Variovorax paradoxus: one gene and its partner. Each later gene encodes a partner of the first gene's protein in a complex. Links are inferred from orthologs where the notes say so. Each region holds a gene or a part of one and is shown on either strand. Other genes may lie near its edges. The genes, in order: tsaB and tsaD.

Region 1 (14,486 bases):
CGCCCGACACGCCCGAGTGGGAAGGCGTCAAGGACCGCTTGCAGCGCGCTGCAGCGGCCTGATCAACGCCTTTTAGGCTGCTGCGGGGCTCAGCCCCCGGCCGCCAGCACACCCTGGAAGAATCCGCGCGCTGCCGCCAGGCAGAACGGCGGCGCCAGCGTGCCGTGGTAGGCCGCGGTCACGGCGCGCGCCTTGTCGGCGGCGCTGCCCGGCGTGCTCTGGGCCAGCAGGTCCTTCGCCTGCGCGAAGCCTGCGCGCGCCGCCGAATAGCTGTCGGTGGCGCCGTTGTCTTCCAGGTCGACCACCGCGAGCGCGGCGGCCGGCATGCCCTTGGCGCGGAAGTAGCCGGCCGTGGCGCGGGTGCTCAGGAAGTTCACGGTCGGGTCGTTCGCGCCGCTGCACAGCAGCATCGGCTTGGCCGGCACCCAGTTGCGCAGGTCGTTGGCGATGGCCGCCTTGCGGAAGCCCGTGGCGGGCTTGCAGTCCAGCGGCGAGGCCGAGTTCAGCGACGCGGCCGTGGCCGGCAGCGCGTTGCCGGGGCAGGTGTTCGACTGGATGTCGGTGGCCGCCTGCGTCAGGAAGCTCTGCTTGATGAGGTTGTTGGCGCCGTAGAAGATCGACAGCTCGGGGCTCACCGGACCCGGCTTGCCGTCGGCCGGGAACAGCGCCAGCTGCGGCAGCTTGCCGCTGGAGAACAGCGTGCCCGGCGTGAGGCTCGGCAGCAGCGTCTCGATGCCGGTGGCGTACTGCGCTTCGTAGACGTCGCCGGGGCTGCCGTAGACGTTGCCGAACTGCTGCTGCCAGCTGGTCGACAGCAGCGGCACGAACAGCGTGGAGCCCAGCGCGGGCCAGCCCAGGTAGGTGTAGTCAGTCAGCAGGCTGATGGCCGAGGGCGCGGCCAGCGGGGCCGAGGCCGTCACGGGCTTGCCGGTGGCCTGCATCTCGCGGTGCGCGGCCATCGCCACGTAGCCGCCCTGCGAATAGCCGGTGATGAACAGCGAGCCGGCGTCGTTCGCGCCGATCTCAGAGAAGGTCTTGCGCGCCGCGGTGAGCGCATCGACCATGTCCTTGCCCTGCTGCTCGCCGTTGAGGTACGGGTGGTAGGGCAGCGTCGACTTGTCGTAGCCCGCGTAGTTGGGCGCCACCACGATGTAGCCCTGCGCCGCGAACATGGCGGCCACCATCAGGCCCTCGCCGGCGGCCGGCTGGGTGGTGTCGGTCCACTTGGCGAGGTTGTAGTTGCGCGCGGGCGTGGTGCCGTGCGCGTACAGCACCACCGGGCGCGCGCCGCTGCAGGCGACGTCGGAACCCGAGGGCACCATGATCGCGGCGGTGGCGTTGGTGGCCTCGTTCTTGCCGCCGACGGTGCGGTACTCGAGGTAGCGCATGTCGACGCCGCACTTGGGCGCGCCGGTGACCTGCAGCAACGCCTTGCCCTGGTCGGAGGCCTGCAGGCTGGCCTTGAACTGGTCGGCCGTGAGCTTGGTGCCCTGCTCGGGCGGGCTGGTGACGACCGAGCCGCGCCCGGTGTCGCTGCCGCCGCCCGGCGGCGGAAAGCCGATGCCGATACCGCCCCCACCGCCGCCGCCCCCGCCGCAGGCGGCGAGCAGCAACGCGGTGCCGGCGAGCGTCGCCGTGGCAGTGATTCGGCGAGCCGAGAGGGACGATGGCCGTGGATGCTGCAAGGTCAAGACGCGTCTCCTGGAGAGGTATCGAAACGAACGAGCGTCCCATTCTGGGCAGCGCCACGGCCGCGCGCAAGCCGCGTTTGCCAGCAGAACCTATTCAGTAGCCCGGTAGCCGAATTGGGCCAGGCCCCGTCCGGGTCACTGGTCTTGCGCGGTCCAGTCGATCAGCGCATCGAAGGCGGCGCGCGCGGCGCCGGCGTTCTCGCCGTTGGCGATGGCCACCAGCACGTAGCGCCGGCCGCTCGCGCCGTGCACGTAGCCGGCCACGCCCGACGCGTCGCGCAGCGTGCCGGTCTTCAGGTGGGCCGCGCCGCCCGAGCGCAGCGTGCGCCGCTTCAGCGTGCCGTCCACGCCCATCGCGGGCAGCGAGGCGACCAGCTCGGGCATCACGGGCGAGCGCCATGCCACCTGCAGCATCTTGCCGAGCGCGGCGGCGCTGATGCGCTCGTCGCGCGACAGGCCCGAGCCGTTCTCGAACACCGGCGACGCCTCGCCGGTGCCGATGCGGTCGCGCCACCACTGGCCCATCGCGCTGCGCGAGGCTTCGAAGGTGCCGCGCTGCTTCTGCGTGAGGCCGAGCGTGAGGAACAGCTGCTGCGCCATCACGTTGTTGCTGTACTTGTTGATGTCGCGCACCACCTCGGCCAGCGGCGGCGATTCGAAGTCGAAGGCCGGCTTCAGGCCCGCGGGCACGCGGCCCTCGCGCATCTGGCCGCCGACGCGCCCGCCCATCTCGGCCCACATGCCGCCGATGGCGCGCAGGCTGTAGGTGCGCGGGTCGGCGTACGCCACGGCCCAGCTCTTCTCGCCGCAGCCGGTGGGAAAGCCGCCGTTGAAGCGGATGCGGTTCACGTCGCTGAAGTCGGGCTTGAGCGCACCGCGCCAGTCGCCGCATTCGCCGGGCGCCAGCGGCACGGTCGGCGGCATCGCCACGCTGGCCAGTGGGGGCTCGTAGCTCACGCGCGCGAACTGGCCGGCGCGGTCGGGCGCGAAGGTCATGTTCACCGACTTGAAGTTCACCAGCAGCGCATCGGGCGAGGCGTTGTAGGGGCGCAGCGGCTCGCCGTCGAAGGCGGCCGGGTCGTTCTCGACCGTGGTCTCGAAGGCGCTGCGGTCGATCACGATGTCGCCGCTCACCGTGGTGATGCCCAGGCCCTGCACGTGGCGCAGCAGCAGCCACACGCGCTCGAGCACCAGCTTGGGATCGCCCTGGCCCTTGATGTAGAGGTTGCCGTTGAGCACGCCATTGGCCACCGAACCCTCGACGTAGACGGGCGTGTTCCAGCTGTAGGCCGGGCCGAGCAGGTCGAGCGCCGCGTAGGTGGTCACCAGCTTCATGATCGAAGCCGGGTTCACCGGCACCTGCGAGCGCCAGGCCAGGCGCGGCGCGCGGCCGGCGTCGGCATCGGCCACGAGCAAGGTCACGGCGTCGCGCGACACCTTGGCGCGCGCAAGGGCGGCATCGACCTGGGGCGGAAGGGCTTGCTGGGCGAGGGCGCCGGTCGAAACCAGCAGGGCAAGGGTCAGCGCAAGGGTCTGCGCACGGGGCGCGTGGCGGAAGGCAGGAGGCATCCGCCGATTATCCCGGCGAGAACACGTGCAGCTTCGCGTGGTACAGCAGCATGATCGTCTTGGCGTCGGCGATGCGGCCGTCGGCCACCATGGCCAACGCCTCGTCGATGCGCAGCTCGAGCACCTCGATGTCCTCGCCCTCCTCCGCCAGCCCGCCGCCCGCGCCGACGCGCATCGAGGCCTCGTAGGGCGCGACGAAGAAGTGCAGCTTCTCGGTCACCGAGCCCGGGCTCATGAAGCTCTCGAACACCTTCTGCACCGCGCCGAGCCGGTAGCCCAGTTCTTCTTCGACCTCGGCGCGGATGCGTTCCTCGGGCGCGGCGTTGTCGAGCAGGCCCGCGGCCGCCTCGATCAGCAGGTCGTCGTGGCCATTCACGAAGGCCGGGTAGCGGAACTGCCGCGTGAGCAGCACCGTGCGCTGGCCGAGGTGGTAGGGCAGCAGCGTGGCGCCATTGCCGCGGTCGTAGGTCTCGCGGTGCATGCGCTGCCATTCGCCGTCATTGCGCCGCCAGTCGAAGGCGGTGGTGCGCAGCGTGTACCAGTTGTCGGACAGGAGGGTGACTTCGTGCACCCGGACGCGGTCGTGAATGGTCATGGCGGCGAGCATAAAACCTGATTCGTGCAATATCAAGAAGATTCGTGCATTAGCGTGCAATCCCGCTATCATCGACCCATGCTCACCCGCCCGCGCAAGCAACACATCCTCTCGGTCCTGCGGCGCGACGGCCAGGTCATCGCCAAGGCGCTCAGCGAAGAACTGGCCCTGTCCGAAGACACCATCCGCCGCGACCTGCGCGAGCTGGCGGCCGAAGGGCTGCTGCAGCGCGTGCACGGCGGCGCGCTGCCGGTCGCGGCGGCCGAGGCCGACTTCACCGGGCGTCAGCAACTCGCGCCCGACGAAAAAATGGCCATCGGCCGCGCCGCCGCGCGCCTCGTGAAACCGGGGCAGGTGGTGTTCATCGACGGCGGCACCACGGCCGTGCAGTTGGCGCGCCACCTGCCGCCCACGCTGCAGGCCACGGTGGTCACGCACAGCCCCTCGGTGGCGGTCGAGCTGCAGGCGCACGCCGGCATCGAGGTGGTGCTGATCGGCGGGCGCCTCTTCAGGCATTCGATGGTGGCGGTCGGCGCGGCGGCCATGGCGGCCATTTCGCGCATCCATGCCGACACCTATTTCATGGGCGTCACCGGCGTGCATGCCGAGGCGGGCCTGACCACGGGCGACGCGGAAGAGGCCGAGATCAAGCGCGCGCTCATGGCCGCGGCGGCCGAAACCGTCGTGCTGGCCTCGTCCGAAAAGCTCGGGGCCGCGTCGGCCTGGGTGGTGAACCCGCTGGCGGACGCAACGCAGCTGCTGGTGGCGCCGCAGGCCCCCGAGCAGGCGCTGGCGCCGCTGCGCGCGGCCGGCCTGGCGATCCTGCGTGCCGACGAGGCTGCTTGATTCGCCCCGCCCCTGCGCGGCCGAGGTCCGCCCTCGATAATGGCGGGATGCCCGCCGCGCCCCCGCAGACCTCCCCGCCCCTCCTGTCTCCCCGCATGCTCGGCATCGGCGCGGCCGTGGTCACCGTCGTGGTCTGGACCGCCTTCATCCTCATCGCGCGCGCCTCGGCCGCACGTTCGCTCACGCCCTTCGACCTCGCCTTTGCGCGCGTCTGCGGCGCCAGCCTGGTGCTGGTGCCCTGGGGCGCGTGGCTGGCGACGAAGCACCGCGGCGCGGTGTCGTCGTTCTTCGGCCTGTCGCCGCTGTCGCTGCGCGTGACGGCCACGGCCGGCATCTTCGGCGGCGTGGCCTACGCGCTCATCGCGTACAGCGGCTTCTTCTTTGCGCCGGCCGGCCATGCCGCCGTGCTGATGCCCGGCAGCCTGCCGCTGTGGACCACGCTGCTGGCCGCGCTGGTGCTGCGCGACCGCATCACGCCCACGCGCGCCATCGGCCTGGCGATGATCGTCGCGGGCGACCTCGTGGTCGGCGGGCGCAGCCTGCTGCATGCCTTCGAGGGCGGCGAGGTCTGGAAGGGCGACCTGATGTTCATGGGCGCCGCCTTCTGCTGGGCCTGCTACAGCATCGTGGCGCGCCGCCACGGCCTGGACGCGGTGCGCGCGACCATCGCCATCACCGTGTTCGCGCTCATGACCTATGTGCCGGTCTACACATTGCTCGTGGCCTCGGGCGCGGTCGTGAGCCACATCGGCAGCGCGCCGTGGGGCGAGGTCGCGTTCCAGATGGCCTTCCAGGGCCTCGGCTCGGTGGTGATCTCGGGCATCACCTTCACCAAAATGATCCAGCACTTCGGCCCCGTGCGCACCACCATGATCACGGCGCTGGTGCCGGGCCTGTCGGCCTTCGGCGCGGTGCTGTGGCTGGGCGAACCGATGCACTGGAGCCTGATCGCCGGGCTTGCGCTGGTGACGGCCGGCATCCTGTTCGGCGTGCGCAAGGCCGCGGCCGTGCGTGCGGCGCCGGTCTGCCCGACGCCGTGCCCGGCAGGAATGGGGCGTCCGAATGTCTGACAAGTTGCTGGCCTTCGACACGAGCACCGAGCACCTGTCGGTTGCGGTGCGCCACGGCGACCGCGTGCTGGCGCACAGCGGCGTGGGCGGCGCGCAGGCGTCGAGCACGCTGCTGCCGCTGATCCGCCAGCTGCTCGCCGACGCGGGGCTCGTGCTGGCCGAACTCGACGCCATCGTCTTCGGGCGCGGCCCGGGCTCCTTCACCGGCCTGCGCACCGCCTGCTCGGTGGCGCAGGGCCTGGCCTTCGGCGCCAAGGTGCCGCTGCTGCCGGTCGACACCCTGCTGGCCGTGGCCGACGAGGCGCGCCATGCCTTCGGCGCGCAGCGCGTGGTGGCCGTGCTCGATGCGCGCATGGACCAGCTCTACGCCGCGCACTACGACTTCGACACCGCCGGCCCGTTCGGCGGCGACCCCGAGCCGCTGCTGCTCGCCCCCGAGGCGCTCGAGGTGCCGGCCGGCTGGGCGCTCGCCGGCAACGCCTTCACCGCCTACGGCCCGCGCCTGGCGCCCGCCACGGCCCGCCACGAGGTGCTGCCCACGGCCGCCGCCATGCTGCGGCTGGCGCCCGCGTTGCTCGCGGCCGGACGCACCGTGCCCGCCGCGCAGGCCTGGCCGCTCTATGTTCGCGATAAAGTGGCGCAAACCACTGAGGAACGCGCCGCCATCAAGGCTGCTGCCGTTCCGCCGAACCCCGCATGAGCGCTGTCCTCCAGTCCGTCGAAGCCCGCCTTGAACCGCTCACCGTCGAGCGGATCGACGCCGTGTGCGCGGTCGAGCAGACGGCCTACACGCACCCCTGGACGCGCGCCAACTTCACCGATTCGATGGCCGTGGGCTACCACTGCCAGTGCCTGCTGGCGCCCGGCGTGGCGGCGGGTGTCGAATCGCCCTGCACCAGCCTGGGCGAAACGCTCATCGGCTACTTCGTCGCCATGAAGGGCGTCGACGAGGTGCACCTGCTCAACATCACCGTGGCGCCGGCTTTCCAGCGCCAGGGCTGGGCGCCGCTCATGCTCGAAGCGCTGGCCGGCTGGTCGCGCGGCGAGGGCGCGCTGTGGCTGTGGCTCGAGGTGCGCGAAAGCAACCGGCGCGCGCTCGACATCTACCTGCGGCAAGGCTTTCGCAGCGTCGGCGTGCGCAAGGGCTACTACCCGGCGTTCGACGGCAAGCGTGAAGACGCGGTCGTCATGAGCATGCGCCTCAACGAAACAGGCTCCGCCTGGGGAGCTTTGCGATGACGGACACCGCCGCTGTACACACCCTGCGCCTGGACGCGCGCCAGCGCGCCATGCTCGACGAGATGGGCGTGAAGGTCTGGTGGCCCGTGCCGCCGGAACCCGAGATCGAAGTCGAAGCCGAGCCGGAGGCTCCGGTGGCCGCTGATTCCGGCATGCCCGACATGCCCGAAGGCCCGCCGCTGGAGCTCGACGATCGCGATCAGTCCTACGACGCGCCCCCGCCGCCGTCCTCGCCGCGCCCGGCACCGGCGCCCGTCGCCCGCCCCGTGGCTGCCCCGGCACCGCGTCCCGTCGCGGCACCGCCCGTGGCGCAAGGCGCCGCCGTGCTGGTCGAAGCGCCCTGCCGCCTGTACGCCGACAAGGCCGATGCCACGGCGCCGGTGCAGGGCGGCTGGCTGGTCGTGGCCGACATGCCGCCCGAGGCCGACGGCCGCCACGGCGAGCCTTTCGCAGGCGATGCCGGCCGCCTGCTCGACAACATGCTGCGCGCGCTGAAGCTGCACGACGGCCGCACGCCCGTGCACCTGATGCGCACGCACCGCGGCGTGGCCGCCGGCCAGCCCGGCAGTCCGCAACCGATCGACGTGGCCTTCGACGCCCACGCGGCGGCGCTGGCGCCGTGCGTCGTGCTGGCGATGGGCCCGCTGGCTGCGCAGAGCCTCATGCAAAGCCGCGATCCGCTGGGCAAGCTGCGCGGTCGCGCCGTGCCGCTGGCGTCGGCGAACGGCGTGCCGGTGGTCGCCACGTACCACCCCGCCTACCTGCTGCGCAACCCGGCCGACAAGGCCCGCGCCTGGGCCGACCTGTGCCTGGCGGCAGAGCAGGCCACCCCCACGGCCTGAGGCCTGCGGGCGGGGTCCGTAAAATCGGGCCCCATGACTTTCCTCGACAAGCTGGCCGCCGCACAGCAAACCAACGGTTCGTTGCTCTGCGTGGGCCTCGACCCGGAGCCCGCCAAATTCCCGGGGGCGTACAAGGGCGACGCCAGCCGCATCTATGACTTCTGCGCGCGCATCGTCGACGCGACGGCCGACCTGGTCATCGCCTTCAAGCCCCAGATCGCCTACTTCGCCGCCCACCGCGCCGAAGACCAGCTCGAACGCCTGATGGAGCACATGCGCCGCAACGCGCCCCATGTGCCCACCATCCTCGACGCCAAGCGCGGCGACATCGGCTCCACCGCCGAGCAGTACGCACTCGAAGCCTTCGAGCGCTACGGCGCCGACGCCGTGACCCTGTCGCCCTTCATGGGCTTCGACTCGGTCGCGCCCTACCTCAAGCACGAAGGCAAGGGCGCCTTCCTGCTGTGCCGCACCAGCAACCCCGGCGGTTCCGACCTGCAGGGCCAGCGGCTCGCGAGCGTCGAGGGCCAGCCCTTCCTGTACGAGCACGTCGCCCGTCTGGCGCAGGGCCCATGGAACCTCAACGGCCAGCTCGGTCTCGTGGTGGGCGCCACCTACCCGGCCGAGATCGAGCGCGTGCGCGAACTCGCGCCGACGGTGCCGCTCTTGATCCCGGGCGTCGGTGCCCAGGGCGGCGACGCGGTCGCCACGGTGCGCGCCGGCTGGCGCGCCGATGCGCCGATCATCGTGAACTCGTCGCGGGCGATCATCTATGCCTCGTCGGGCGAAGACTTCGCCGACGCGGCGAAGAACGCCGCGCGCACCACGCGCGACGCGCTCGAAGCCGCCAAGCCTTAGTTTCTGCGGAGTCGAGTGAACGCCTCGAACTCCCAATTGCGCATGCCCAGCAGCAGGGTGTAGCCCTCGCGGTCCTTGGCCGACAGTTTCTGGTCGGTCTGGTGCTGCTGCGCAAAGTCTTGCGCCACGCGCTGCAAGCGCTCCAGGAAGGCCGGCGCCAATGACCGGCTGATCGAGCCGTGCACCAGCAGCAGGCCTTCGGCCGGGCCGTCGAAGCCGCCCTTGTAGTAATCGAGCACCACGTTCTCGCGGAAGAACTCCATCACCGGGCCGTGCGGGCGCCAGCGGAAGGTTTTCGCGAGCTTCAGGCGATACCGGTTGAGCGGACGCAGCTCGATGATGCCGATGCGGTCCAGCTGCGCCAGGCAGCCGATGCACTCGGGCTCGGTGATCCGGTACGACGCCACGATCTGCTCCAGCGTCCACTGGCTCAGCACGCTGATCGCCACCAGCAGCAGCTTCTTGTCCTTGACCACGGCTTTTTCCTGCTCGTGCGTCAGCTCCTTCAGCAGCGGCTGGGCGTCGGCCACGCGCCGCGCCAACTCGGCGAAATCGATCTTCAGGGCGCGGCAGATCGCGTCGACGCGCGACAGCGGCATGTCGCTCTTGGCCAGCATGCGCTTGACGCTGGACTCCGCCATGTCCAGCGACCGGGCCAGGTCGGCATACGTCATGCGGGCGCTTTTGAGTTCGTTCTTGAGGGCCTGGACCAGGTCGACGGTGGTACTCATGTAGGTGGCAGTGCGGGTTGAAGGTATAGAAAAAGGATACCGAAGGGTGTGAAATAGTGCCTCGTATCGATTCTCGATGCCTGGGGGAGGGCTGGCAACTAAATTCCACCCGCCAGACACCACCCCCACCGAGGAACGCCATGCTTTTGCCCACCCTGACACGCCGCGAACGCGGACTGTTGTTCACCTTCGCGCTGCTCCTGCTCATCGCCTTCTTCGGCCCCGCGCTGCCGGCCGCCGACGTGGCGATCGCCTCGGTGTTCGCCGACAACCGGCCGCTGCTGCACCTGCCCAACGCGATGGACGTGCTGAGCAACCTGCCGTTCCTGGCGATCGGCTGCCTGGGGCTGTACCGGCTCAACCGCATCGACCGTTCGCACCAGGAGGCGCTGGCCGGGTTCCCGCTGGCACCGCCCGCCAACGACCCGCCCGACAACACGCTGGACTGCGCCTGGCTGTTCTTCGCCGGCCTGATCGCCACCGCCGCGGGCTCGGCCTTTTATCACCTGCTGCCCGACGCGCCCCGCCTCGCCGCCGACCGCGCCGGCATGGCCGTGGCCTTCGCGGGCCTGATCGGCATCGCCGTCTGCGAGCGCGTCAGCCAGCGCGCCGGCTGGCCGGCCGCCTGGTTCGTGCTTACGGCCGGCCTGCTGGCGGCCGAGGTCTGCCAGGAAACCGGCAACGTGCTGCCCTGGGCGCTGGTGCAGTTCGGCGGCATGGCGGTGGTGCTCACGCTGGCGCTGGCCACGCCGATGCGCGGCGCCGTCGGGCTCAAGCTGGGCTGGGTGATCGCGTTCTACGCGGTGGCCAAGGCCTTCGAGCTGGGCGACCACGCCATCTACGAAGCCACCGGCCACCTCGTGTCGGGCCACACGCTCAAGCACCTGGTGGCGTCGCTGGCCGGCCTGCCCGTGCTGATGGCGCTGAACCGCCTCGAAAAGGGCTGGCGCGCCACCCTGCTGCGGCACAATCCCGACCCTGCCGCCGTCGCGGCATGACGCGGCCTGACCACGGGAACGCCGTGGCGCAACGGTAGAAGACAAAGAGGAGATTGCATCGCATGACAACCCCCGCCGCCGCCGCGCCCGCGCCCGTGGTTCATGAGGCCAACGCCCACGCCAACCAGTTCGCGCTGCTCGGCCAGCGACGCTTCGCACCCTTCTTCTGGACCCAGTTCGCGGGGGCCGCGAACGACAACCTCTTCAAGTTCGCCTTCACCGTCATGGTGACCTACCAGCTGCAGCTCAGCTGGATGCCGCCCGCGATGGCGGGGCTGGTGATCGGTGCGCTGTTCATCCTGCCGTTTTTGCTGTTCTCGGCCACGGCCGGGCAGCTGACCGACAAGTTCGACAAGACGAAGATGATCCGCTTCGTCAAGAACCTCGAGATCGCGATCATGGTGATCGCCGCCTGGGGCTTCGTGCGCGCCGACGCGGTGGTGCTGCTGGCCTGCGTGTTCCTCATGGGGCTGCACTCCACGCTGTTCGGGCCGGTCAAGTTCGCCTACCTGCCGCAGGTGCTCGACTCGCGCGAGCTCACGGGCGGCAACGGCATGGTCGAGATGGGCACCTTCGTTGCCATCCTGCTGGGCCAGGTGGCGGGCGGGTTGCTGGTGGCAATGCCGCAGATCGGCCACACCACGGTGGCCGTGGCCTGCCTGCTGCTCGCGCTGGTGGGGCGCGGCGTGGCGCAGGCCATTCCGCCCGCGCCGGCCACCGACCCGAGCCTGGTCATCAACTGGAATCCCTTCAGCGAAACCTGGCGCAACCTGATGCTGGCGCGCGAGAACATCGTGGTGTTCCGCTCGCTGCTCGGCATCTCGTGGATGTGGTTCTTCGGCGCGGTGTTCCTGAGCCAGTTCCCGAGCTTCGCGAAAGAAGTGCTGCATGGCGACGAGCAGGTGGCTTCGCTGCTGCTGGTGGTGTTCTCGGTGGGCATCGGCGTGGGCTCGCTGCTGTGCGAGACGCTGAGCCGCCGTCAGGTCGAGATCGGCCTCGTGCCGCTGGGCGCCATCGGCATGAGCGTGTTCGCCATCGACCTGTACTTTGCCTCGCGCGCCTTGCCGCCTTCCGCCGGCATGGGCCTGGGCGCCTTCGTGAACCAGGCCGCGCACTGGCGCGTGATGGCCGACCTCGCGCTGCTGTCGCTCTTCGCGGGCCTGTACAGCGTGCCGATGTATGCACTGATCCAGCTGCGCAGCCAGCCCACGCACCGCGCGCGGATCATCGCGGCGAACAACATCCTCAACGCGCTCTTCATGATCGGCAGCTCGGTGCTGGCGGGCGCGCTGCTGGGCGCGGGCTTCACCATTCCGCAGATCTTTTTGTTCACCGGCATCGCCAATGCGGTGGTGGCGTTCTACATCTTCATGCTGGTGCCCGAGTACCTGCTGCGCTTCGTGGCCTGGGTGCTGTCGCGCTTCGTGTACCGCTTCGACATCAAGGACGACCAGCACATTCCCACCGAAGGCGCCGCCGTGCTGGTGTGCAACCACGTGAGCTTCATCGACGCGGTGCTGCTGATGGCCGCGAGCCCGCGGCCCATCCGTTTCATCATGGACCACCGCATCTTCAAGGTGCCGGTGCTCGGCTGGCTGTTCAAGCTGGCCAAGGCCATTCCGATCGCGCCGCAGAAGGAAGACCCGGCCGCGTACGAGGCGGCCTTTGCAAAAGCCATCGGCGTGCTGCGCGAGGGCGACCTGCTCGCGATCTTCCCCGAAGGCGCGATCACGCGCGACGGCGAGCTGCAGCCCTTCAAGGGCGGCGTGATGAAGATCCTTGAAGGCGCGCGCGCCGAAGGCATCGAGCCCCCGGTGATTCCGATGGCGCTGACCAACCTCTGGGGCTCGTACTTCAGCCGCATCGAACTGCGCGGCGGCCAGCAGGTTGCCATGGCCAAGCCCTTCCGCCGCGGCTTCTTCAGCCGCGTGGGCCTGCGCGTCGGCCACCCCGTGCCGCCGCAGGAAGTGCAGCCGGAGACGCTGCGCCAGCGTGTGGCGGGCCTGCTGACGACTTGAGGCGCGCGAAAGTATCTCGTCGGGATACTGCGGGAGGACAGCGCCGCAACTGGTTGAAGTATCCGAGCCCCGCGGCGTGAAGGCGAACCATCATTCGCTCACCTTCACTGCGCCGCGAGGCCTTCATGCAACCCCTCTCATCCCCCACCGTTTCGATCGTCCAGCGCGGCCTTCCGGCTTCGCGCAAGACCACCCTGACGCAGTCGATGGCCGCGCTGGCCTTCGCCGTCTGCGCCGCGTTCGCGGGTGTGGCGACGCCGCTGCCCGCACAGGCGCAGAGCGAGGCCTCGACCGCGTTGTCGCTGCTGCCTGTGGCCTCGGTGGTCGGTGCTGCGTCTGTCGTCGGTGCATCGGCCACCGCGGTGGTCGCCGTGCCTGCGGCGCTGTCGGTGGGCGGTTCGGTGCTCACGGTGATCGCGGTCGAGGCCTCGGTCGATGGCACCGTCTATCTGCTCGAGCGCGCCTCGGACGGCGCCCGCGCCAGCGTCAAGGTGATGGGGCGCGCCACCCGTGGCGTGTCGGTGGTCGCCGGCACGGCCGTGGTCGTGAGCGTGATCGGCACGGGCGTCGTGCTCTCGACCGCCGGCGAGGTGCTGGCCTTCGTGCCCAATGCGGTCGGCCGCGCACTGCTCCACAACGAAAGACTGTCGTGAAACCCGCCGTGCGCCCCGCGCTGCTGCTGGCATTCGCCATCGCAGCGGTGCTGCCGCTGCAGGCGAACGCCGGCCGCTCGTGCGAACAGGTCAAGCCGACGCCGGCGTTGATCGTCAAGGGCATGCAGCTGGCCGAGCGCACCTCGCAGCAGCTCGATGCGAGCGGCGCGCGCGTGGTCATCCTGGCGCGCGCCGGGCAGGACCTGGGCAAGTACGGCCTGCGCTATTCGCACCTGGGCATCGCCTACAAGACCGACGAGGGTCCGTGGCGCGTGGTGCACAAGCTCAACCACTGCGGCACGGCGGTGGCCGCGGTCTACCGGCAGGGGCTCGGCGAGTTCTTCCTCGACGACCTGTGGCGCTACGAGGCCGCGTGGTCCATGCCCACGCCCGCGGTGCAGGCGCAGCTGATGGCCGCGCTGCGCGAGCCCGATGCGCGCCTCGTGCGCCTGAACGCGGCGCCCTACAGCATCGTGAGCTACGCCTGGGGCCAGAAGTACCAGCAGTCGAACCAGTGGGCCCTCGAAACCCTGGCCGCCGCGATGGAGCCCGCCACCATCGGCACCCGCGCGCAGGCGCAGGCCTGGCTGCAGTTCAAGGGCTACGAGCCGACCACGCTGAACCTCGGCCCACTGACCCGCCTGGGCGGGCGCGTGGGCTCGGCCAACATCGCGTTCGACGATCATCCGAACGAGAAGCGGTTTTCGGACCGCATCGAGACCGTGACCGTCGACTCGGTGTTCAGTTGGCTGCCGCGCGCGGGCCTGGGTGCGGCGCCGGTCACACTCAAGCTCTGAGCCAAGAGACACAACGAAGAAAAGAAAGAACGAAGGAAAGACCATGAGCAAATCCCTGCGCCTGTCCGAAAAGTGGTTCCGCCGCGGCCTGTGGCTGGTGGCGTTCGTGTTCGCGAGCTTCCTGATCGGGCTGGGCAGCACGATCGTGGGCGACCTGCCGCAGGTCGAGCGCGTGCGCGTGCTCGACGACTTCATCGACAAGCCGGCGGCCGAGCCGCTGCGCGCCACCATCAAGGCGTCTGAAAAGGCCGAGGAGCAGGCTGCGCGCGACCTCGACCAGGCGCAGCTGCAGCTCAACACGGCGCAGCAGGCCAGCGCCAACGCGCGCGAGACCTTCGGCAACTGGATCGCCACGCGCCGCGCCACCGCGCAGCCCGACCAGGACACCGAGCTCATCGCGCGCACCAAGGCGCTCGACGCCTTCAAGCAGAAGGAAAACGCGGCGCAGCGCAAGGCCGATGCACAGCGCCAGATTGCGCTCGACGCGCGCCAGGCCGAGCAGCGTGCGCGCGAAGCCTTGAGCGTGCTGGAGCGCGCCGCGCAAGAGCGCCTGGACGCCGAATACCGCCGCATCGAGCT
Region 2 (14,309 bases), 2.0 Mb from region 1 along the record:
CGCGCCGAAGTCCAGGATCTTGGTGACCGGGCCTTCGTAGACCTTGCCGATTTCGACTTCAGCGGTGATCTGCTCGATGCGGCGCTTGGCGAACTCTGCCTTTTCCGGGTCGGTCGAGGCAATGGTGATGGTGCCGTCTTCGTCGATGTTGATCGTCGTGCCGGTTTCTTCCTGCAGGCCACGGATGACCGAACCGCCCTTGCCGATCACGTCGCGGATCTTCTCGGGGTTGATCTTCAGCGTGGTCAGGCGCGGTGCGAAGCTGGAGACTTCGGCCTTGGCCTCGCCCATGGCTTCTTGCATCTTGCCCAGGATGTGCATGCGCGCTTCCTTGGCCTGAGCCAGTGCGACCTGCATGATTTCCTTGGTGATGCCCTGGATCTTGATGTCCATCTGCAGCGCAGTGATGCCGTTGGTCGTGCCGGCCACCTTGAAGTCCATGTCGCCCAGATGATCTTCATCGCCCAGGATGTCGGTCAGCACCGCGAAGCGGTTGTCTTCCTTGATCAGGCCCATGGCGATACCGGCCACGTGGGCCTTCATCGGCACGCCGGCGTCCATCATCGACAGGCAGCCGCCGCAGACCGAAGCCATCGACGAGGAGCCGTTCGACTCGGTGATTTCCGACACCACGCGGATGGTGTACGGGAATTCTTCCTTGGTCGGCAGCACGGCGACGAGCGCGCGCTTGGCCAGGCGGCCGTGGCCGATTTCGCGGCGCTTGGTCGAGCCCATGCGGCCCACTTCGCCGGTGGCAAAGGGAGGCATGTTGTAGTGGAACAGGAAGCGGTCTTCGTACTCGCCGGCCAGCGCGTCGATGCGCTGTGCGTCGCGTTCGGTGCCGAGCGTGGTGATGACCAGCGCCTGCGTTTCACCGCGCGTGAACAGGGCCGAGCCGTGGGTGCGGGGCAGCACCGAGTTGCGGATTTCGATGGGACGCACAGTGCGCGTATCGCGGCCGTCGATGCGGGGTTCACCCGACAGGATCTGGCTGCGAACGATCTTCGATTCGATCGAGAACAGCAGGTCGTTGACCTTGCCGGCGTCGAAAGGCTCGCCGCTCTCCTTCAACGAGGCCATCACGCTGGCATTGGCTTCGCGCAGGGCTTGCGTGCGGGCTTGCTTGCTGCGGATTTGATAGACAGCGCGCAGCTTTTCTTCGGCCAGGCCCTTGACCTTGGCGACGAAGGCCTCGTCTTCGGCAGGTGCCTGCCAGTCCCACACCGGCTTGCCGGCGTCGCGCACGAGGTCATGGATCGCGTTGATCGCGATGTTGGCTTGTTCGTGGCCGAACACCACGCCACCGAGCATGATTTCTTCGCTCAATTGCTGGGCTTCGGACTCGACCATCAGCACGGCAGCTTGCGTGCCGGCGACGACGAGGTCCATCTGCGAATCCTTGCGGGCCGTCTGGCCCGGATTCAGCACGTACTGGCCGTTGATGTAGCCCACGCGGGCGGCACCGATCGGGCCGCTGAACGGGATGCCGGAGATCGACAGCGCGGCGCTCACGCCGATCATGGCGGCGATGTCGGCGTCGACTTCAGGGTTGAGCGACACGGTGTGGATCACCACGTGCACTTCGTTCAGGAAACCTTCGGGGAACAGCGGGCGGATCGGACGGTCGATCAGGCGGCTGGTCAGGGTTTCGTGTTCGCTGGGCTTGGCTTCGCGCTTGAAGAAGCTGCCGGGGATCTTGCCCGCGGCGTAGGTCTTCTCGATGTAGTCGACGGTCAGCGGGAAGAAATCTTGACCGGGCTTGGCCGACTTGGAGGCGACCACGGTCGCCAGGATCACGGTGCCGTCGATGTCGACCAGCACGGCGCCATTGGCCTGACGGGCGACTTCACCCGTTTCCATGACGACGGTCTTGTCGCCCCATTGGAAGGACTTGGTGATTTTGTTGAAGAGGCTCATTGTTGCTCCTATTTTGATAGCGAATCACACAGGATTCGCAAGGGTCGGAGGCTGCTCAGAACACGATGCCATTCCAGCGAAGCTCGGGGTGAACTTCATTGGAATGACACAGCTTCGCTCTGTTGGGCACTCCGAAAGTGGATCGCGAAGTAAAAAACGCCTGAGCTAGCGGACTAACCCAGGCGTTTTTTCATGCGATTCGAATTACTTGCGCAGACCCAGCTTGGCGATCAGCGCGGTGTAACGCTCGGCGTCCTTGGACTTGAGGTAGTCGAGGAGCTTGCGACGGCGGCTGACCATGCGCAGCAGGCCGCGACGACCGTGGTGGTCCTTGGCGTGCGTCTTGAAGTGGGGGGTCAGCTCGTTGATACGGGCGGTCAGCAGTGCGACTTGCACTTCAGGGCTGCCGGTGTCGTTGGCTGCACGGGCGTTGTCTTTGACAACTTCGGCCTTGATGGAGGCTGCGATCATGTTGAATTTCCTTGTTCCGGGATGTTTGACTTGCGGTGAGCACTGGAACTGCCCTCACCGTGCGCCTTGCGGCATGCAAAGCTTTGGGAGTATACATCGGCCGGCTTGACCGCTCCTTCCCGCCGCCTTCCGTCGAGCGACACCAGCCCCACGGCGCCCAGCACGCAGGCGGCGCCGGCGATCTGGGCCCACCCCACCGCCTCCCCCAGCCACCACGCGGCCAGGACCAGCGCCGAGACCGGCATCAGCGCCGTGAACAGCGCCGCCTCAGCGCCCCGCAGCCGGGCGGCGCCGGCGTACCAGAGCAGGAAGCCGGCCACCGTCGGCACCAGCGCGTAGTAGGCCACCCCGGCCAGCGCCTCGGCCGGCACCGGCTGGAGCCACGCGCGCTCCAGCAGCGCCGGAACCACGGACAGCAGCAGCCCCAGCGCGACCATCGCCGTCGACTGCACGAGCGGCGCCAGCGGCACGCGCAGCCGCTTGTTGAGCAGGATGAAGAGCGACTCGAGCGCCACCGCCCCCAGCACCAGCAGGTTGCCGAGCAACGCGGTCGGCGTGCGCTCGCCGCCCTCCCCACCCGGACGCAGCGTGATCGCCAGCACACCCAGGCTCGCGAGCACGATCCCGCCGATCAGATAGCGCCCCGGTCGCTCGCGCAGCGCCAGCACAGCGACCAGCGCGGCCATGGCCGGCAGCGTGCCGGTCACCACGCCCGCGTCGGCGGCGGGCGCCCAGCGCACGCCCAGAATCAGCAGCACCGTGTAGCCGACGCTGCCCGCCGCCGCCTGGCACAGCAGCAGCACGGCGTCGTGGCGATCGGGCCGCGGCCACCGCACGCGCATGAACCCCATGAGCGCCGCGAACACGGGCAGCGCCAGCCCAAAGCGCAGCGCGGTCGCCGTGAACGGCGGCAGGCCACTCGCGATGAGCTTGCTCGCGACCACCGTGCTGCCGACCGTGACCATCGCGAGCGCGCACAGCCACATCCCCTTGCTTCGTTCCGACATGTTTCTTCGCCTTCCGATTGCGTTGGCAACCACAAAGGCGCGAGCGTCTCCCGCCAGGGCATCGGCGGTCTTGAACGAAATTGCAGGGAGGAAAGAAGTCAGCCGCAGCGCGCGGCCGCATACGCACCGGGCGTGAAGCCCAGGAAGCGCACGAAGGCCCGCGTCATGTGGCTCTGGTCGGCGAAGCCCGCGTCGGCTGCCGCATCGGCCAGCGCCCTGCCCTGCGTGATCAGCCGACGGGCGCGCGACACCCGGCACTGCTGCAGCCAGGCATGCGGCGGGAGTCCAAACGCCGCCGCGAAGCCGCGCAGCAGCTGGTAGCGACTCAGGTCCGCCTCGCGCGCGAGTTCGGCGAGCGTGGGCGCATGGATGCAGTCGTCGGCGATACGAGCCCGTGCGCGCTCCATCGCTGCCGGCGCCACACGCTGCGATGACTCAGGAGCCCGCGCGCCAGGCGCATCGCGCAGCAGCTGCAGCACGCCCTGCTCCAGCGCCAGCGCGTCATCCCCTTCGACGACGGCCGTGAACAGTCGATCAAAGCCCTGCCGCAGCGCCGGATCGCTCAACACAGGCCGCGTCAGCTCGAACCCCGACGGCACCCCCTCCGACAGCAGTGCAGGCGCCAGATGCAGCATGCGCCAAGCCCGCGCCTCGCCGCGCATCGCGACGCCGTCGTGCACCTCGCCCGGATTCACCGTGATGACATCGCCGCGCACCGCCTCGACCGCGCCACGCCCGCTGGCCGAGCGTTGTCCGCCGCAGTCCATCACGCCGATGCCGAACACGTCGTGCATGTGGCGCGGAAAGCTGCGGTTCGATTCGGCCGCGATCGCCTGCAGGCCCGGCAGCGCCGATCCGCGGATGCGCACGGCATCGACGGGCGTGGAGCTCGACGCCATGCCCAAAAACCTCAGCCCTGCTGCTTCGCCAGCCAGCCGCGCAGCCGCTCGACGCCCTGCACCAGCCGCTGCGGGTCTTTCGACGCGAAGCACCAGCGCAGCCAGCCCTGCGCCTCGGGCGCGAAGGCGTTGCCCGGTGCGAGCCCCAGGCCCGCTTCGGCGACGAGGCGCTTGGCGAGCTCGAGCGAATCGCCAAAACCTTCGAGCCGGAAGAAGGCATACATGCCGCCCTTGGCCGGCGCCACCTGCACGCCCGGCAGGGCCGCCAGCAGCGGCACCAGCGTGTCGCGGCACTGCTTCAGGTGTGCGACCACACGCGGCGTAATGTCGGCCGTGTGCTCAAGCGCCGCGATGGCGGCGCGCTGCGTGAACACGCTCGCGCACGAGGTGTTGAACTCGATCAGCTTGCCGATGCCGTCGACCATCGCCGGCGGCAGCACCAGCCAGCCGAGGCGCCAGCCGGTCATGAGGAAGCTCTTCGAGAAGCTGTGCGTCACAACCAGGCGGTCGTCCGGCGTCGAGATGTCGAGAAAGCTCGGCGCACAGCCATTCGGTGTGGGCTCGAAGTACAGCCGCTCGTACACCTCGTCGGCCAGGATCCAGGTGCCGGTCTCGCGGCAGTGGTCGAGCACGGCCTGCTGCTCGTCGCGCGTCATCGTCCAGCCCGTGGGGTTGTTCGGTGCGTTGACGATCAGCAGCTTCGTCTTCGGCGTGACCGCGGCGCGCAGTGCGGGCAGGTCGAGCGTCCACTCGCCGTTCACCGGCACCAGCGACACGGTGCGCACGTGCGCGCCCATGATCGCCGGCTGCGCCGTGAGGTTGGGCCACACCGGCGTGACGGCGACCACGTCGTCGCCCGCATCGACCAGCGCCTGCACCGCGAGCATGAGCGCGCTCACGCCGCCCGAAGTGACGGCGATGCGCGAGGCCTCGACCGCCGGATGCAGGCGGCTCGTGTAGCGCGCAATGGCTTCGCGCAGTTCGGGCAGGCCGAGGTTGTGCGCGTAGAAGGTTTCGCCGCGCTGCAGCGACTCGATGGCCGCCTGGCGGATCACCTCGGGAGTGACCTCGTCGCTCTCGCCGAACCAGAAGGCGAGCACGTCGTCGCGGCCCATGCCGGCATTGGCGACTTCGCGGATCTTCGAGGCTTCGAGGTGGTGGATGGCTTCACGCATGTCTGGGAGTTCCTGTGCTGTCGGGTGTCGTTCGCTCAAAGGCCATTCAAGGGCGCTTCATCTTGCAAGAGGTCGGCTGCTCGGCGCGCTCGGGCGCGATCGTCTTGATCACGCGGAACCCGTAGCCCGAGCCCTCGACGTCGAACTGCACGCCGGGCTTGCCCTGCTTGTCCATCACGCCGACGACGAGCTGTTGCTGGAACTGATGGTCGGCCGCGCGCATGCGGCCGCGCTGGCCGTACAGGCTCACGTCGGCCTGCTCCAGCGCACGCGCCAGCGGCACGGCCTCGGTGCTGCCCGCGCGTTCCAGCGCCTGCGCGAGCGACTCGACCAGCAACTGCATGCGCATGTGCACGTAGTCGTCGGCCGGCCGCGGAAAGCGCGTGCGGAACGCGCGGTAGAAGGCTTCGGACTGCGGCGTCTGCACGTTCGGCAGCCAGTCGGCCACCGCAACCACGCGGCCGATGCCTGCATCGCCGATGGCGGCGGGCGCGCCCAGTGCGTTGCCGTAGAAGGTGTAGAAGGTGCCATTGAATCCGGCTTCGCGCGCGGCCTTCACGAGCAGCGTGAGGTCGTTGCCCCAGTTGCCGGTGACCACGGCCTGCGCGCCGCTGGCGAGGATCTTGGTGGCGTAGGGCGCGAAGTCCTTCACCTTGCCCATCGGGTGCAACTCGTCGCCGACGATCTCCACCTCGGGGCGCTGCGCGCCGAGCTGGCGGCGCGATTCGCGCAGCACGGCCTGGCCGAAGCTGTAGTCCTGGCCGATCAGGTAGACGCGCTTGAGCGCCGCGTCGTCTTTCACCACGTCCATCAGCGCGGCCACGCGCATGTCGGCATGGGCGTCGAAACGGAAGTGCCAGAAGCTGCAGCGCTCGTTGGTCAGCACCGGATCGACCGCCGAGTAGTTCAGGAAGATCACGCGCCGCGCGGGGTCGCGCTCGTTGTTCTTGTCGATGGCATCGATCAGCGCCGCCGCCGTCACCGACGAGTTGCCCTGCAGCACGATGCGGGTGCCGTCGTCCATGGCCGCGCGCAGTGCCGACAGTGCTTCTTCGTTCTGGCCCTTGCTGTCGTAGCGGTCGAGCTGCAGCGGCCGTGCGCCGCCGGGCAGCTTCACGCCGCCGCGTGCGTTCACGCGCTCCACGGCCCACAGCAGGTTGCGAAACACGGCCTCGCCGGTGTTGGCAAACGGGCCGCTCATGCTCTCGATGAGCGCCAGCCGGATGGGCGCGGGTTGCGGGGCCTGCGCGAAGCCGGCGAACGGGGTCGCGCATAGCGCCGCCGCTGCGAATTTCAAGGCCTGGCGGCGCCAAATAAAGGGGGATTTCATTGTCTTGAAACGCGTGCCGATGCGCCTAGATGAGGTGTCAAGCGGCACTCACGATGGAAAGGCCGCGCAGTGTAAGGGACACACATTCCATGTCCCCGTTGTGTTCATTCATCCAGGAGTTTCAGCCATGTTTTTCGCCCCCACCCTGCGCACCGCGCATTTCGCTCCCCGTGCCCACGACCGCGCTTTCGAGCGCTTCGTGAACGAGGCTTTTGCCGGCGCCCGCCGCTCTCCCCTGGTCGAGCAGGACGACAAGAGCTGGACCCTGTCGCTCGACGTGCCCGGCCTGTCGCGTGAAGACCTGTCGGTGGCCATCGAAGGCGCCGTGGTCCGCATCGAGAGCAAGGCCGAAGCCAAGCGCCAGATCAAGCTCGCCTACGAGCTGCCGCAAGCCATCGACCTGGCCACCAGCGACGCCAAGCTGGAGAACGGCGTGCTGACCCTGAAGCTCGGCAAGCTGGTGCCGGCAAGCCAGGTTTCGAACTTGCAGATCAACTAGTCCGAGCGATGCCCCCACGAAGAAAATGTTAGTGACAGCTTGTTTTGACTTTAAACAAGCGTCGTATTCACAATAGTGCCGTATAACGTCACATGATGTGACGATTTATTAGTACTTTCTTCTTCGTGGGCATCTCGTAAACGCATCGAGTTCCCGGGGCGGTGCGGACAGCGGGTGTGCCTCAAGGCACCATGAAAACGCACCTGCAGTCAGCCAATGACACCGAACAATCGGACACGCTCCTGATCTTCCTGCCAGGGGCTTACCTCAAGCCCGAAGAGTTCGAGCGCGAGGGTTTCATCAGTGCGGTGCGCGAGCGGCACCTGGCCGCCGACGCGCTGCTGGTGGATGCAGACGTCTCCTACTACTACGACCAGACTTTGAGCGAGAGGCTGCACGCCGACGTCATCGAGCCCCAGCGGGCCAAGGGCTACACCTCGATCTGGCTGGTCGGCATTTCCATCGGTGGGTTCGGCGCGTTGATCCACGAACTGGCGCGGCCGGGCTCGGTGGACGGCATCGTGGCGCTGGCGCCCTACCTCGGACGCCGCGTGCTCGGCGCGGAGATCAAGAAGGCCGGCGGCCTGCGCGCCTGGCAGGCGCCCACCGGGCCGCAGCCCGACGAAGAACCCGACCGCAAGCTCTGGCCCTTCTTCCAGCAGTACCTGGCGCCCAAGCCTGACAAAGACCTGCCGCCGCTGTACCTGGGTTTCGGCCTGGCCGACCGCTTTGCCAGCAATCACAAGCTGCTGGCCGACGCCTTGCCGCCGGGACGCGTGTTCACCACCGAAGGCGGCCACGACTGGCCCGAGTGGCGCCAGCTCTGGCGCAATGTGCTCGACGTGCTGCCGCTGCCCGCGCTGGGGCGCGGCGCACGCGCGCCGGCTAGGCGGTTTCCGGCAGTGGCGTCTCTGGCGTCATCAGCGATGCCATCGGCCATCGCGGCTTGACATCGAAGGCGTAGCGCTCCGAGGCCTGCGACAGGCCCGACTGCAACCGCATCGCGGCGGCCATGGCGATCATGGCGCCGTTGTCGGTGCACAGGTGCAGCTCGGGGTAATGCACACGCACCTTGCGCTTGGCGCACGCCGCGTTCAGCTGCTCGCGCAGGTTCCTGTTGGCCCCCACGCCGCCCGCCACCACCAGCCGCTTCAGGCCGGTCTGGTCGAGCGCCGCGAGCGATTTCTTCAGCAGCACCTCGACGATCGCCGCCTGCGTGGACGCCGCCAGGTCGGCCTTGCGCACGTCGAGCTGGTCGCCGAGCTTCTTGGCCTGCGTGAGCACGGCCGTCTTCAGGCCGGCGAACGAAAAGTCGAGGTCGCCACTGTGCAGCAGCGGTCGCGGCAGCTTGAAGGCCGCGGCGTCGCCGTCTTCGGCCAGCTTCGCGAGCCAGGGGCCGCCGGGATACGGCAGGCCCATGAGCTTGGCGCTCTTGTCGAAGGCCTCGCCGGCCGCGTCGTCGATGGTTTCGCCGAGCAGTTCGTAGCGGCCCACGCCGTCGACCCGCATCAGCTGCGTGTGGCCGCCCGACACCAGCAGCGCCACGAACGGAAATTCGGGCGGATCGGCGCTCAGGAACGGCGACAGCAGATGCCCTTCGAGGTGATGCACGCCCAGCACCGGCTTGCCCAGCGCCACGCCGAGCGCACAGGCCACGCCCGCGCCCACGAGCAGCGCGCCGGCCAGGCCCGGGCCGCGCGTGTAGGCCACCACGTCGATCTCGGCGAGCGAGCGCCCGGCCTCGGCCATGACGGCTTCGGTGAGCGGCAGCACGCGGCGGATGTGGTCGCGGCTGGCCAGCTCGGGCACCACGCCGCCGTAGGCCTGGTGCATGGCGATCTGGCTGTGCAGCGCGTGCGAACGCAGCAGCGGCAGCGCGTCGCCGTGCGACTCGACCAGCGCCACGCCGGTCTCGTCGCAGGATGATTCGATTCCCAACAAGAGCATGGCGCCGAGTGTAGGGGTCGCCCGTCGGCGGCGCCCGCGAAGGGGCAAGCGAGGCACGGAAGTTGCACGAGTGGGGTGCGCCCTCCCCACTCCCCCACGAATGACTTCCGGCCTGAACTTCCTGATCGCCGCGCGCCGATGCGAGATCGACGCGCTGGACCAGCTCGCGCGCACCAGCGAGCTGGTCGGCGCGATCGGGCGGCTCGTGCATGCGCTGCAGCGCGAGCGCGGCATGTCGAACGTGTTTCTCGCCTCGCACGGCGGGCGCTTCGCCGACCAGCGCGGCCCGCAGATCGCCGAATGCCTCGCGCTCGAACAGCAGGTGCGTGCCGGATTCGACCGGCTCGAGGCCGAGCACCACCGCGTGGTGGGCGCCGGCCACGGCGCGCGCCTGTTCAGCCGCATCGCCTGGGTGCTGCCCGGCCTGGACGCCCTGCCCGCGCTGCGCCAGCGCATCGACGCGCTCGGCCTCCAGCCGGCGCAGGCCGTGGCCGCCTTCGCCAAGCTGGTCGCCGGCCTGCTGGCCGTGGTCTTCGAGGCGGCCGACGGCGCCACCGACCCCGAAATCTCGCGCCTGCTGGTGGCGATGTTCAACTTCATGCAGGGCAAGGAGTTCGCGGGCCAGGAGCGCGCCTTCGGCGCCGCCGCGCTCGCACTGGGCCGCGGCGACGAGGCGCAGCGCCAGCAATGGCGGCACCTCATCGAGTCGCAGGAACGCTGTTTCCAGGTGTTCATCGATTTCTCGGGCGACGCCGTGCGCGCGCTCTGGCACGACAGCCAGTCCGACACCGTGCTGGCCGAGCTCGAACGCCTGCGCCGCAAGGGCGCCACCTCGGTGCCGGCCGATGCGCTGCTGAGCCAGGCCTGGTTCGATTGCTGCACGCGGCGCATCGACGCCATGCAGACGGTCGAGAACCGCCTCTCCGCCGACCTGCGCGCGCTGTGCGACCACAAGACCGCCCAGGCACGCAGCGAGCTGGCCGCGTACCGGCAACTGCTCGGCACGCTGGCCCCGCAGGCCGGCGGCGCGCTGTTCTTCGACGATGCCCAAGCGCAAGATGCCACGCCCGCGCAGCTCGGGCACCACCTCGAGCGCTCGGTGCTCGACATGGTCCAGGAGCAGTCGCAGCGCCTGCAGGCCATGAGCGACGAACTCGACACCGTGCGCGCCTCGCTCAACGAACGCAAGATCGTCGAGCGCGCCAAGGGCCTGCTGATGGCGCACCGCCGCCTGAGCGAGGCCGAGGCGCACAAGATGCTGCGCCAGACCGCCATGAACCAGAAGCGCCGCCTTGTCGACGTGGCCGAGTCGATGCTGGCCATGGCCGACTATCTGCCGCTCGAACCTGCACCGCGGCGCTGACCCGGGCCGCTTGGATTGGTGCAGCGCACAACAGTTGTGCGTCGCCCGGTTTCGCAGGCCGGCAGGAACTTTCCCCTGCACCGGCGCGCCTTGCCAGCTATCTTTTCCATAGCTTCCAACGGCGATTCCGGGCTGGCACACCGCTTGCATGGAGCTTGTCACAGACCGCAAGGTCTTGAGGCAGGTTGCACCCAACGGCGGGTGCGGCCCACCGATCCGGACAAAGGCGTCCCCATCCCGCAAGGGCTCGTTCACGAGCGGCCCCTGCGCGGTGCGGACGCCTTTTCGTTTTTGTCTTTCACTTCTGGAGCCCCGCCCATGTCCGATCTGCTGCTGACAACCAAACTGAGCCGGCGCCGCGTGCTGCAGGCCGCCGCCCTCGGCGCCGTGGGCATCGACCCCGCGCTGCGCGCCGCCGTCTGGGCCCAGGGCTCGGACAAGCCGGAGAAGGAAGAAGTGAAGATCGGCTTCATCCCGCTGACCGACTGCGCCAGCGTGGTGATGGCCTCGGTGCTGGGCATCGACAAGAAGTACGGCGTGAAGATCGTGCCCAGCAAGGAAGCCAGCTGGGCCGGCGTGCGCGACAAGCTCTCCAACGGCGACCTGGACATGGCGCACGTGCTCTACGGCCTCGTCTACGGCATGCACCTGGGCCTGAGCGGCCCCAAGAAGGACATGGCCGTGCTCATGACCCTCAACAACAACGGCCAGGCGATCACGCTCTCGAAGAAGCTGGCCGACAAGGGCGCGGTCGATGCGGCCTCGCTCGCCAAGCTGATTGCGACGGAGAAGCGCGAATACACCTTCGCCCAGACCTTCCCCACCGGCACGCACGCCATGTGGCTGTACTACTGGCTCGCCTCCGCCGGCATCGACCCATTCAAGGACGTGAAGAACATCACCGTGCCGCCCCCGCAGATGGTCGCGAACATGCGCGTGGGCAACATGGACGGCTACTGCGTGGGCGAGCCCTGGGGCCAGCGCGCGATCATGGACGGCATCGGCATCACGGCGATCACCACGCAGGACATCTGGAAGGACCACCCCGAGAAAGTGCTCGGCTGCACCGCGGAGTTCACGAAGAAGTACCCGAACACCGCGCGCGCCGTCACCGCCGCCATCCTCGAGGCCAGCAAGTGGATCGACGCCGGCCTGCAGAACAAGAACAAGATGGCCGAGACCATCGCCGACAAGAGCTACGTCAACACCAGCGTGGACGCCATCAACCAGCGCATCCTGGGCCGCTACGTCAACGGCCTGGGCAAGAGCTGGGACGACCCCAACCACATGAAGTTCTACAACGGCGGCGCCGTGAACTTCCCGTACCTGTCGGACGGCATGTGGTTCCTCACGCAGCACAAGCGCTGGGGCCTGCTGAAGGAGCACCCCGACTACCTGAAGGTGGCCACCGAGATCAACCGCATCGACATCTACAAGCAGGCCGCTGCCGCCACGCAGACGCCCGTGCCCAAGGACACGATGCGCAGCAGCAAGCTCTTCGACGGCACCGTCTGGGACGGCAAGGACCCGAAGAAGTACGCGGACTCGTTCAAGTTGCACGTTTGATGTTCGAGGAGAAACACACCATGGTCAGCGCCGTCTTTCACTCGCCCCTGAACGCATCCCTCCCTCTCCCGCATGCGGGAGAGAGCCGGGGTGAGGGTGCGGCCCACGCCAAGGCCGCCCCGCTCCCCCGCGCGGAGAAAGAGAAGAAGCCACGCACGCCTCTCGACCTGCGCGCCTTCTGGATGCGCGTGCTCCCGCCGCTCCTGGGTTTCGGCCTGCTGGTGCTGGTCTGGGAGATCGTGGCCATGAAGAGCACCACCGGTTTCCCCACGCCGCTCGCCACCTGGCAGCAGGCGCTCACGGTGTTCAGCGATCCGTTCTACAGCAAGGGTCCGAACGACCAGGGCGTGGGCTGGAACGTGCTCTCGTCGCTGCAGCGCGTGGCACTGGGCTTCGGCCTCGCGGCGGCGGTCGGCATTCCGGCCGGCTTTGCCATCGGGCGCTTCGAGTTCCTCTCGCGCATGTTCAACCCGCTGATCAGCCTGCTGCGCCCCGTGTCGCCGCTGGCCTGGCTGCCCATCGGCCTGCTGGTGTTCAAGGGTGCCAACCCGGCCGCGATCTGGACCATCTTCATCTGCTCGATCTGGCCGATGGTCATCAACACTGCGGTCGGCGTGCAGCGCGTGCCGAGCGACTACATGAACGTGGCCAAGGTGCTCAACCTCAGCGAATGGAAGATCCTCACCAAGATCCTCTTTCCGGCCGTGCTGCCCTACATGCTCACGGGCGTGCGGCTCGCCGTCGGCACCGCGTGGCTGGTGATCGTCGCGGCCGAAATGCTCACGGGCGGCGTCGGCATCGGCTTCTGGGTGTGGGACGAGTGGAACAACCTCAACGTCGCCAACATCATCATCGCGATCTTCGTGATCGGCATCGTCGGTCTGGTGCTGGAGTTCGCGCTCATCAAGCTCGCTACCGCATTCACGTTCGAAGAGGTGAAATCATGAACGACGATTCGAAGTACATCGAGATCCACGGCGTCGAGCAGGCGTTCAAGACACCCAAGGGTCGCTTCGTCGCGCTGCGCGACGTGAACCTGAACGTGGCCAAGGGCGAGTTCGTCACGCTCATCGGGCACTCGGGCTGCGGCAAGTCGACGCTGCTGAACCTCATCGCCGGCCTGACCACGCCCACGCAGGGCGTGCTGCTGTGCGCCAACAAGGAGATCAAGGGCCCGGGCCCCGAGCGCGCCGTGGTGTTCCAGAACCACTCGCTGCTGCCCTGGCTCACCTGCTTCGAGAACGTGTACCTCGCGGTCGAGCGCGTGTTCGCGGCCACCGAGAGCAAGGCGCAGCTGCGCGAACGCACCGATGCGGCGCTCGCGCTGGTGGGCCTCACGCCCGCGGCGCAGAAGCGGCCCGGCGAAATCTCGGGCGGCATGAAGCAGCGCGTGGGCCTCGCCCGTGCGCTGTCGATGGAGCCCAAGGTGCTGCTGATGGACGAGCCCTTCGGCGCCCTCGACGCCCTCACCCGCGCCAAGCTGCAGGACGAACTGCTCGCCATCGTGCAGAAGACGCGCAGCACGGTCGTCATGGTCACGCACGACGTCGACGAGGCCGTGCTGCTGTCCGACCGCATCGTGATGCTCACCAACGGCCCGGCCGCCACCATCGGCGAGGTGCTGGCGGTGGACATCGCGCGCCCGCGCAACCGCGTCGCGCTGGCCGAAGACCCGGCCTATGTGCACGCACGCAAGGCGGTGATCGATTTTCTCTACACGCGCCAGGCGCATGTGGAGAAGGCCGCGGCCTGACCCCGCAGGCGCAGCACCACGGGCGTCAAGACATGATGACCTGCAGGCTGTGCTCGTACCACCCGGTCAGGCGCTCGAAGGTGTCCACGAGCGCCTCGCTGGAACGCACCAGCGTGGCGCGCCCTTCGGGGCTGTCGAGCGCCTGCACGCCGCCGACGAGGCGCAGCCACTCGTCGCGCGCGCTCACCAACCCGGCGCGGATCTCGGGGGAGCTGAGCGGTGCGCGCTCCAGCTCCAGCAGCGCGGCTTCGAACTCGTTCATGGTCGGCAGCAGCCGGTCGCGCGAGGCGCCGGCCGCGAGCGTCGAGGCCAGCAATGCATCCTTCGCCAGCCGCTGCGCGCGCATGCGCTGCCGTCCGCAGATGTTGACGATGCGCAGCGC

The links.
Region 2: the proteins of tsaB (region 1) and tsaD are in contact, whole or in part, in a solved structure (PDB 4WQ4), measured with the Escherichia coli proteins. The link is inferred for Variovorax paradoxus from one-to-one orthologs.

Annotation. Positions count from the first base shown.
Region 1 is NZ_CP045644.1:1,803,847-1,818,332, forward strand. Bases 4,635-7,617 are described here. They hold tsaB (tRNA (adenosine(37)-N6)-threonylcarbamoyltransferase complex dimerization subunit type 1 TsaB), read left to right. Parts: upstream 4,635-5,763; coding sequence 5,764-6,471; downstream 6,472-7,617. Other genes in these bases: GFK26_RS08185 (DeoR/GlpR family DNA-binding transcription regulator), read left to right, coding at 4,635-4,701; GFK26_RS08190 (DMT family transporter), read left to right, coding at 4,797-5,771; rimI (ribosomal protein S18-alanine N-acetyltransferase), read left to right, coding at 6,468-7,010; GFK26_RS08205 (uracil-DNA glycosylase family protein), read left to right, coding at 7,007-7,617. In the rest of the region: GFK26_RS08165 (L-threonylcarbamoyladenylate synthase), read left to right, coding at 1-62; GFK26_RS08170 (alpha/beta hydrolase family protein), read right to left, coding at 90-1,685; dacB (D-alanyl-D-alanine carboxypeptidase/D-alanyl-D-alanine-endopeptidase), read right to left, coding at 1,827-3,260; GFK26_RS08180 (GDP-mannose pyrophosphatase), read right to left, coding at 3,268-3,855; more of GFK26_RS08185, read left to right, coding at 3,934-4,634; more of GFK26_RS08205, read left to right, coding at 7,618-7,852; pyrF (orotidine-5'-phosphate decarboxylase), read left to right, coding at 7,886-8,710; GFK26_RS08215 (helix-turn-helix domain-containing protein), read right to left, coding at 8,707-9,441; GFK26_RS08220 (hypothetical protein), read left to right, coding at 9,582-10,439; GFK26_RS08225 (MFS transporter), read left to right, coding at 10,502-12,457; GFK26_RS08230 (hypothetical protein), read left to right, coding at 12,664-13,110; GFK26_RS08235 (DUF2145 domain-containing protein), read left to right, coding at 13,107-13,907; GFK26_RS08240 (serine endopeptidase), read left to right, coding at 13,951-14,486. UniProt on the Escherichia coli protein: Required for the formation of a threonylcarbamoyl group on adenosine at position 37 (t(6)A37) in tRNAs that read codons beginning with adenine.
Region 2 is NZ_CP045644.1:3,799,096-3,813,404, reverse strand. Bases 7,215-10,020 are described here. They hold tsaD (tRNA (adenosine(37)-N6)-threonylcarbamoyltransferase complex transferase subunit TsaD), read right to left. Parts: upstream 9,246-10,020; coding sequence 8,184-9,245; downstream 7,215-8,183. Other genes in these bases: GFK26_RS17320 (nitrate regulatory protein), read left to right, coding at 9,346-10,020; GFK26_RS17330 (alpha/beta hydrolase), read left to right, coding at 7,490-8,248; GFK26_RS17335 (Hsp20/alpha crystallin family protein), read left to right, coding at 7,215-7,298. In the rest of the region: pnp (polyribonucleotide nucleotidyltransferase), read right to left, coding at 1-1,917; rpsO (30S ribosomal protein S15), read right to left, coding at 2,122-2,388; GFK26_RS17355 (DMT family transporter), read right to left, coding at 2,385-3,395; GFK26_RS17350 (AraC family transcriptional regulator), read right to left, coding at 3,494-4,294; GFK26_RS17345 (pyridoxal phosphate-dependent aminotransferase), read right to left, coding at 4,306-5,469; GFK26_RS17340 (branched-chain amino acid ABC transporter substrate-binding protein), read right to left, coding at 5,516-6,799; more of GFK26_RS17335, read left to right, coding at 6,927-7,214; more of GFK26_RS17320, read left to right, coding at 10,021-10,608; GFK26_RS17315 (CmpA/NrtA family ABC transporter substrate-binding protein), read left to right, coding at 10,927-12,174; ntrB (nitrate ABC transporter permease), read left to right, coding at 12,195-13,121; GFK26_RS17305 (ABC transporter ATP-binding protein), read left to right, coding at 13,118-13,927; GFK26_RS17300 (type IV pili methyl-accepting chemotaxis transducer N-terminal domain-containing protein), read right to left, coding at 13,953-14,309.